DNA from 3 places in the Paraclostridium sordellii genome. Region 3 is predicted to be linked to each of the others. Evidence: predicted binding sites of a transcription regulator. Region 3 holds the regulator's gene; each other region holds the start of a gene.
The links. The regulator HrcA, encoded in region 3, represses chaperone genes, less so after heat shock. The targets are predictions, from matches to a motif close to TTAGCACTCNNNNNNNNNGAGTGCTAA.
Positions count from the first base shown of each region.

Region 1: the regulator HrcA is predicted to act here: its motif matches at 984-1,010, upstream of clpB (ATP-dependent chaperone ClpB).
Region 2: the regulator HrcA is predicted to act here: its motif matches at 1,206-1,232, upstream of htpG (molecular chaperone HtpG).

Region 1 is NZ_LN679998.1:1,775,042-1,777,331, reverse strand. It holds gene ATCC9714_RS08520 (hypothetical protein) at 1-112, opposite strand, end outside; gene ATCC9714_RS08515 (universal stress protein) at 387-800, opposite strand; gene clpB (ATP-dependent chaperone ClpB) at 1,079-2,290, shown strand, end outside.
Region 2 is NZ_LN679998.1:940,015-942,304, reverse strand. It holds gene htpG (molecular chaperone HtpG) at 1-1,125, opposite strand, end outside; gene ATCC9714_RS04565 (methyl-accepting chemotaxis protein) at 1,425-2,290, opposite strand, start outside.
Region 3 is NZ_LN679998.1:516,160-518,449, forward strand. It holds gene hemW (radical SAM family heme chaperone HemW) at 1-943, shown strand, start outside; gene hrcA (heat-inducible transcriptional repressor HrcA) at 1,045-2,067, shown strand; gene grpE (nucleotide exchange factor GrpE) at 2,083-2,290, shown strand, end outside.

The DNA.
Region 1 (2,290 bases), 1.3 Mb from region 3:
TTCCTATCTTTTGTATGAAAGATAAAGATTTTAAATTTTTACAACATGTAGCTAAGATAATAATTGCTAGCAAAACACTACAAAAATCTCCTAAGTCATTAAAAAAACTCATATTAGTACCTACCTTTATAAAAATATTGTAGAGAAGTTTAAATAAACAATTTTATTTAATTATATTTATTTTAGAAATATATTATTCGAGATAACGATTTCTTAAAATGAATATAATTACACAAACTTAAATAAGTAACTATTCTACATTATTAATTATAACATAAAAGTTAGAAATTGGACTAAACTTAAGGTTTAATGTATAAACTAAAAGGCATAAAATCTATTTAAATAGATTTTATGCCTTTTAGTTTAATTTATAAAAATTTAAAATCTTACTCAGGAACTATAGTAACAGTACATTTAGATTTTTTTACTACATATAAAGTTACAGACCCTATTGAGTCTATGAAATGTTTCTTTGTTGACTTAGTCATAATTATTAAATCAAAATCATCATCTACAGATTTTTTTATAATCTCTGGACCAGGGTCTCCAAATACAGTATATGTTTCTACTTCATATTCTGCTAATTTATCTTTTAAACTTTCTAATAGACAATCTACTTTCTTTTGGGATTCTCTCATTTTAACATCTATGAGCATTGGATTTGTTATATTAGTTAGACTTACATCATTAACACTCATCAGTGTTATACTAAATTTATCTTTTGGATACTTACTTAAGACAAAATCTAAGGATTTTTGACTTCTTTCACTACCATCAATAGGGACTAAAATCTTCTTCATATAATCACATCCTTTTTTTTCTATTTTACCACAATGGGAAAACCTATTCAATTATTTTATATTATTAAATGCACTTAAAAGTTGAATAATAAATTATAAAACTTATTAAATAAAGGTAGGAAAAAATTTAAAAATATTATTGACAAAGATAAAATATATGTATATATTATTAATAACAAATTATTAGCACTCAATTAAATAGAGTGATAACAAAATATGAAATTAAGGTTTTAATTAAAATAGATAATATAAAAACTAAATAGTGGAGGGATTTTAATATGAATATAGAGAAAATGACAGTAAGAGTACAAAATAGCCTAAATGAAGCTTATGATATAGCAGTAAAAAATCATAATCAACAAGTAGATGTAATACATCTATTAAGTGCACTTGTAAATCAAGAAGATGGACTAATTCCAAATATATTAGAGAAGATGAATATATCTGTATCATCATTAAATAACAGTATAAATATAGAACTTAGTAAATTACCACAAATTCATGGAGAAGGAATAAGTTCACAAGGCATAACAGCTACAAGAAGAATAAATGAAGTATTGATAAAAGCTGAAGAAATATCTAAAGACTTTAAAGACGCATATATAAGTGTAGAACATGTTATATTGGCAATGATTGAAACTGAATCTAAAACTAATGTAGGAAAAATATTTAAACAATTTAATTTAAATAAAAAAGATTTTTTAGATGTATTATCTAAGGTTAGAGGAAGTCAAAGAGTAGAAACAAATGATCCAGAGGGAACATATGAAGCATTAGAAAGATATTCTACTAACTTAGTAGAATTAGCTAAAAAGAATAAATTAGATCCTGTAATAGGCAGAGATGAAGAAATAAGAAGAGTTATAAGAATTTTATCAAGAAGAACCAAAAACAATCCAGTTTTAATTGGGGAGCCTGGTGTTGGTAAAACAGCAATAGTTGAAGGTTTAGCTGAAAGAATAGTTAGAGGAGATGTACCAGAAGGTTTAAAAGAAAAGGTAATATATTCATTAGATATGGGCGCTTTAATTGCAGGAGCTAAGTATAGAGGAGAATTTGAAGAAAGATTAAAAGCAGTACTTAAAGAAGTTCAATCATCAGAAGGAAAGATAATATTATTTATAGACGAGATACACACAATAGTTGGAGCTGGAAAAACTGATGGGGCAATGGATGCAGGAAATTTAATAAAGCCAATGTTAGCAAGAGGTGAACTTAACTGTATAGGTGCAACTACATTTGATGAATACAGACAATATATAGAAAAAGACAAAGCACTTGAAAGACGTTTCCAACCAGTTATGGCAGAAGAACCTAGCGTAAGTGATACAATATCAATACTTCGTGGCCTTAAAGAAAGATTTGAAATTCATCATGGTATAAGAATACATGATAGTGCTATAGTTGCAGCAGCAAAGCTTTCAGATAGATATATACAAGATAGATTTTTACCAGATAAGGCAATAGATTTAATAGACGAAGCTGGAGCA
Region 2 (2,290 bases), 420 kb from region 3:
AAATACTTGTATATCATCCCAGAATTTTTCATAGTTTTCTTTTTCGTTTTTGTGTAATGCTTTTAATTTATCTGCAACCTTTTTAACTATATGTTTAGAAATTTTACTTACATCTTTATCATTTTGTAAGAAACTTCTAGATACATTTAATGGTAAGTCTGGGCAGTCTATTACACCTTTAAGTAGTAATAAAAACTCTGGTATAACTTCTTTTATATTATCTGCAACGAAAACTTGATTGTTGTATAATTTAACTTTTCCTTCTATTAATTCAAATTCATTTTTTAATTTAGGGAAATATAATATTCCTTTTAAGTTAAATGGATAATCTACATTTAAATGTATCCAAAATAACGGTTCATCAAATGTTTTAAATACTTTTCTATAAAACTCTTTGTATTCCTCATCTGTACAATCTTTTGGTGATTTTAACCATAATGGATATGTATCATTTAATGTTTTTTCATCTTCTTCTTTCTCTTCTTTTCCTTTTACATGTAGGTATATATCTACAGGTAAGAATGAACAATACTTATCTATTATATTTCTCACTTCATATTCTTCTAAAAATTCTTTGCTATCCTCATCTAAAAATAAAGTTATAGTTGTTCCTCTTTCTTTTCTTGAATCACTTTGTCCTATTTCATATTCAGTTTGCCCTTCGCTAATCCATCTAACAGCTTGTTCATTTTCTTTATATGATAGTGTGTCTATTTGAACTTTTTTAGCTACCATAAAAGCTGAGTAAAATCCAAGTCCAAAGTGACCTATTATATCACTTTCTTCACTTACTTTATCTTTATATTTATTTACAAAATCTTCAGCTCCAGAAAAAGCAACCTGATTTATATATTTCTCAACTTCCTCTTCAGTCATACCTATACCATTGTCTTCAAATATAAGTAATTGATTTTCTTTATCTATAGTTACATCTATTTTATATTCTTCTTGATTGCTATTTTTTACTTCTCCCAAAGAAACCAATTTTTTATATTTGTTTATCGCATCACACCCATTACTTATAAGTTCTCTTATAAAGATGTCCTTATCAGAATATAACCATTTTTTTATTATTGGAAATATATTTTCCGTATGTATTGATATATTACCTCTTTTATTTTCCATATTTTATCTCCTCCTTATTCTCTATGTAAATAAATTTCGGGATAAAATTTTTCCCCATATCTAATATTCTAGCATCTTTGTTAGCACTGTCAAGTGCAGAGTGATAAATTACTTTTAAAAATTTTTATTATTTTTTTAATAAATGGTATTAAATTCTTATTATCTGGAAATACTTTTACTAAGCTCAATTTCTTTTTTATATGGTTTGTTTCAATACAAATACATCTGATACAATTTTTCATTAATCCACTAATAAAAAAAAGACAGGAATCGGTACCTGTCTTTTTTGTTATTTAATATTACATATTCTCATTCATATTAAAATAGTCTTCATCATTAAAACTTAAAGTTTTTTTTGAATCTTTACTTCTTTTTAATCTAAAGTTTTCAATAAGTGATTTTAACATTTGAGCTTGTCCACTTAATTCTTCACTACTAGCTGCACTTTCTTCTGAAGTTGCAGAGTTAGTTTGAACTACTTCAGAAATTTGTCCAACGCCTTGTGTAACTTGATTAATAGCATCTGCTTGTTCTTCTGATGCCTTAGCTATATCGTCAACAACTGTCTTAGTTCTATTAGAAGTATTTATTATTCTTTGAAGTGATTCTGCAGTAGAATCTACTATTTCAGTTCCTTTATCGACTGCTAATATTGCATTTTCAATAAGTGTAGCTGTATTTTGAGCCGCTTCAGCAGATTTAGCCGCAAGATTTCTAACTTCATCTGCAACAACTGCAAATCCTTTACCAGCTTCTCCAGCTCTTGCTGCTTCAACAGCTGCATTAAGTGCTAGTATATTTGTTTGGAATGCTATATCATCTATTGTTTTTATTATTCTACCTATTTCATTAGATGTAGTTGAAATCTCTTCCATAGCCTTAACCATTTGTTTCATTTGTTCATTACCTGCTTTAACTTGACTAGCAGAGTTAGTTGTTAGTGAATTTGCTTTTTTAGCATTTTCTGCAGTTTCATTTATCTTTTCAGATATTTCTATTATAGTTGCAGATAATTCTTCTATTGCACTTGCTTGTTCCGTTGCCCCTTGTGATAACATTTGAGATCCACTTGCAACTTGGTCTGATGCCGCTCCAACTTCTTCAGCCGCTCCATTTATTTGAGCCATTGTTTCACTTAAGTCTTCAGTTATATGAACTATAGATT
Region 3 (2,290 bases):
TAGTATATTAAAAGCAGAGGAATTATCAAGGTTAGTTGATAAATTACATGAAAACTTTAATATAAAAAAAGATGCTGAAATAACAATTGAGTGTAATCCTGGAACAATTAACAAAGAAAAGTTAAAATTTATGAAAAAAATGGGTATAAATAGATTAAGCATTGGACTTCAGGCAGTGCAAAATTACCATTTAAAATCTATAGGAAGAATACATACATATGAAGAGTTTGAGAGAAATTACTATGATGCTATAGATGTTGGATTTAACAATATAAATATAGATTTGATGTATGCACTTCCTAACCAAAAGGAGGATGAATGGAGGGAAACATTAAATAAGATTATAAGTTTAAATCCGTCACACATATCAGCATACTCTCTTATATTAGAAGAGGGAACTAAGCTTTATGATATGTATGAAAATAATGAATTTAAACTTTTAGATGAAGATACAGATATAAAAATGTATGAATACACTATAAACACATTAAAGAAATATGGATATAATCAGTATGAAATTTCTAATTATGCAAAAACTGAAAAGGAATGTAAACATAATATTATATATTGGAAATGTGATAATTATTTAGGATTAGGCCCTGGAGCATCTGGATATATAGATAATAAAAGATATTCTAATGTAGAAAATTTAAAAACTTATAACGGTAAGCTTAGTAAAAATCTAAAACCTATAAATGAAGAGATTCAATTAAGTGAAAAAGATAAAATAGAAGAATTTATATTTATGGGACTTAGAATGAATGAAGGTATAAACTTAGATGTATTTAAAGAAAGATTTAACATTGAATTTTTAGATCTATATAAAGATATTTTAGATAAATTAATAGAAAATAAATTGTTAAAAGTAGATGGCTCAAATATAATGTTAACGCAAAAAGGAAGAGAAATTTCAAATAGTGTATTCATAGAATTTATAAATTAATTAAAAAGTGTTGACAAAGAAAAATTAAAGTGTTATAAAATATATATAATCTTTTAGCACTCCAATTAAATGAGTGCTAACAAAAGAGGAGGCTTTTGATTATGACGGAGTTAAATGAAAGAAAATTAAATATCCTTAAAGCCATAGTTAAAGATTACATAGATACTGCAGAAGCTGTAGGTTCTAGAACTCTTTCTAAAAAGTATGAGCTTGGAATAAGCGCAGCAACTATTAGAAATGAAATGGCTGACTTAGAAGAAATGGGATATTTAATACAACCTCATACCTCCTCAGGAAGAATACCTTCAGAAAAAGGGTATAAGCTTTATGTTGATTCACTGATGAAAGAATATGAATTAAATACTGTTGAAAAGCATTTAATTGAAGAATCAATAAATAAGAATATGAATTATATGAATAATTTAATACATGAAACATCTAAGTTAATATCAAAGTTAACTAACTATACAACTATAGCTGTTACCAAAAATGTATCAAACCTTCAAAATATAAAACATATTCAATTGGTTGGATTAGATGAAAAAAGTATAGTTTTAATTATAGTTACTGAAAAAGGAGAAATTAAAAATACAACTATTTCTACTAATACATATATTGATCAGGCAAAGCTAAATTTAATATCTGATAAGCTTACAAGAAAGTTAGCAGGAAAAAATATTTGCGAGATTGATGAAGAGTTTTTAAATTATATTAAGTATGAAATTGCTGAAAACTCTTTAATAATTGATAAGCTTGTAGAATCATTAAACTTTGGCATTGAAAAAAATGAAACTTCAATATCATTAAGTGGAGCAACTAATATTTTTAATTTTCCTGAGTTTAGTGATGTCGTTAGAGCTAAAACATTTTTAACTATGTTAGAAGAGAAAGATAATATATCAAACATGTTAAAATCAAAAGGAATTCAAAAAGAAAACTTAAATATCATTATAGGTAGTGATAATCAATGCGAGGTAGCTCAAGATTGTAGTATTATAACTGCAACTTACAATATAGATAAAGATGTAGTAGGAAAGATTAGTTTAATAGGTCCAACTAGAATGGATTATGCGAAAGTATATTCAATACTTAACTATATGGGACTACTACTAAACAAAAAATAGTTAGGGGTGTAAGTTTTGGAAAATAATAAACAAGAAGAATTACAAGAAGAAGTAAATGAAAATGCTTCAGAAGAGGTTGAGGAAACTATCGAAGAGGCAATAGAAGAAGCAACTGAAGCTAAAGATTCTTCAGAGGTTGATGAAAAGGATAAAAAAGTAGAAGAACTTACAGACACTCTTCAAAGGCTTCAAGCTGAATATGCAAACTATAGAAGAAGAACTC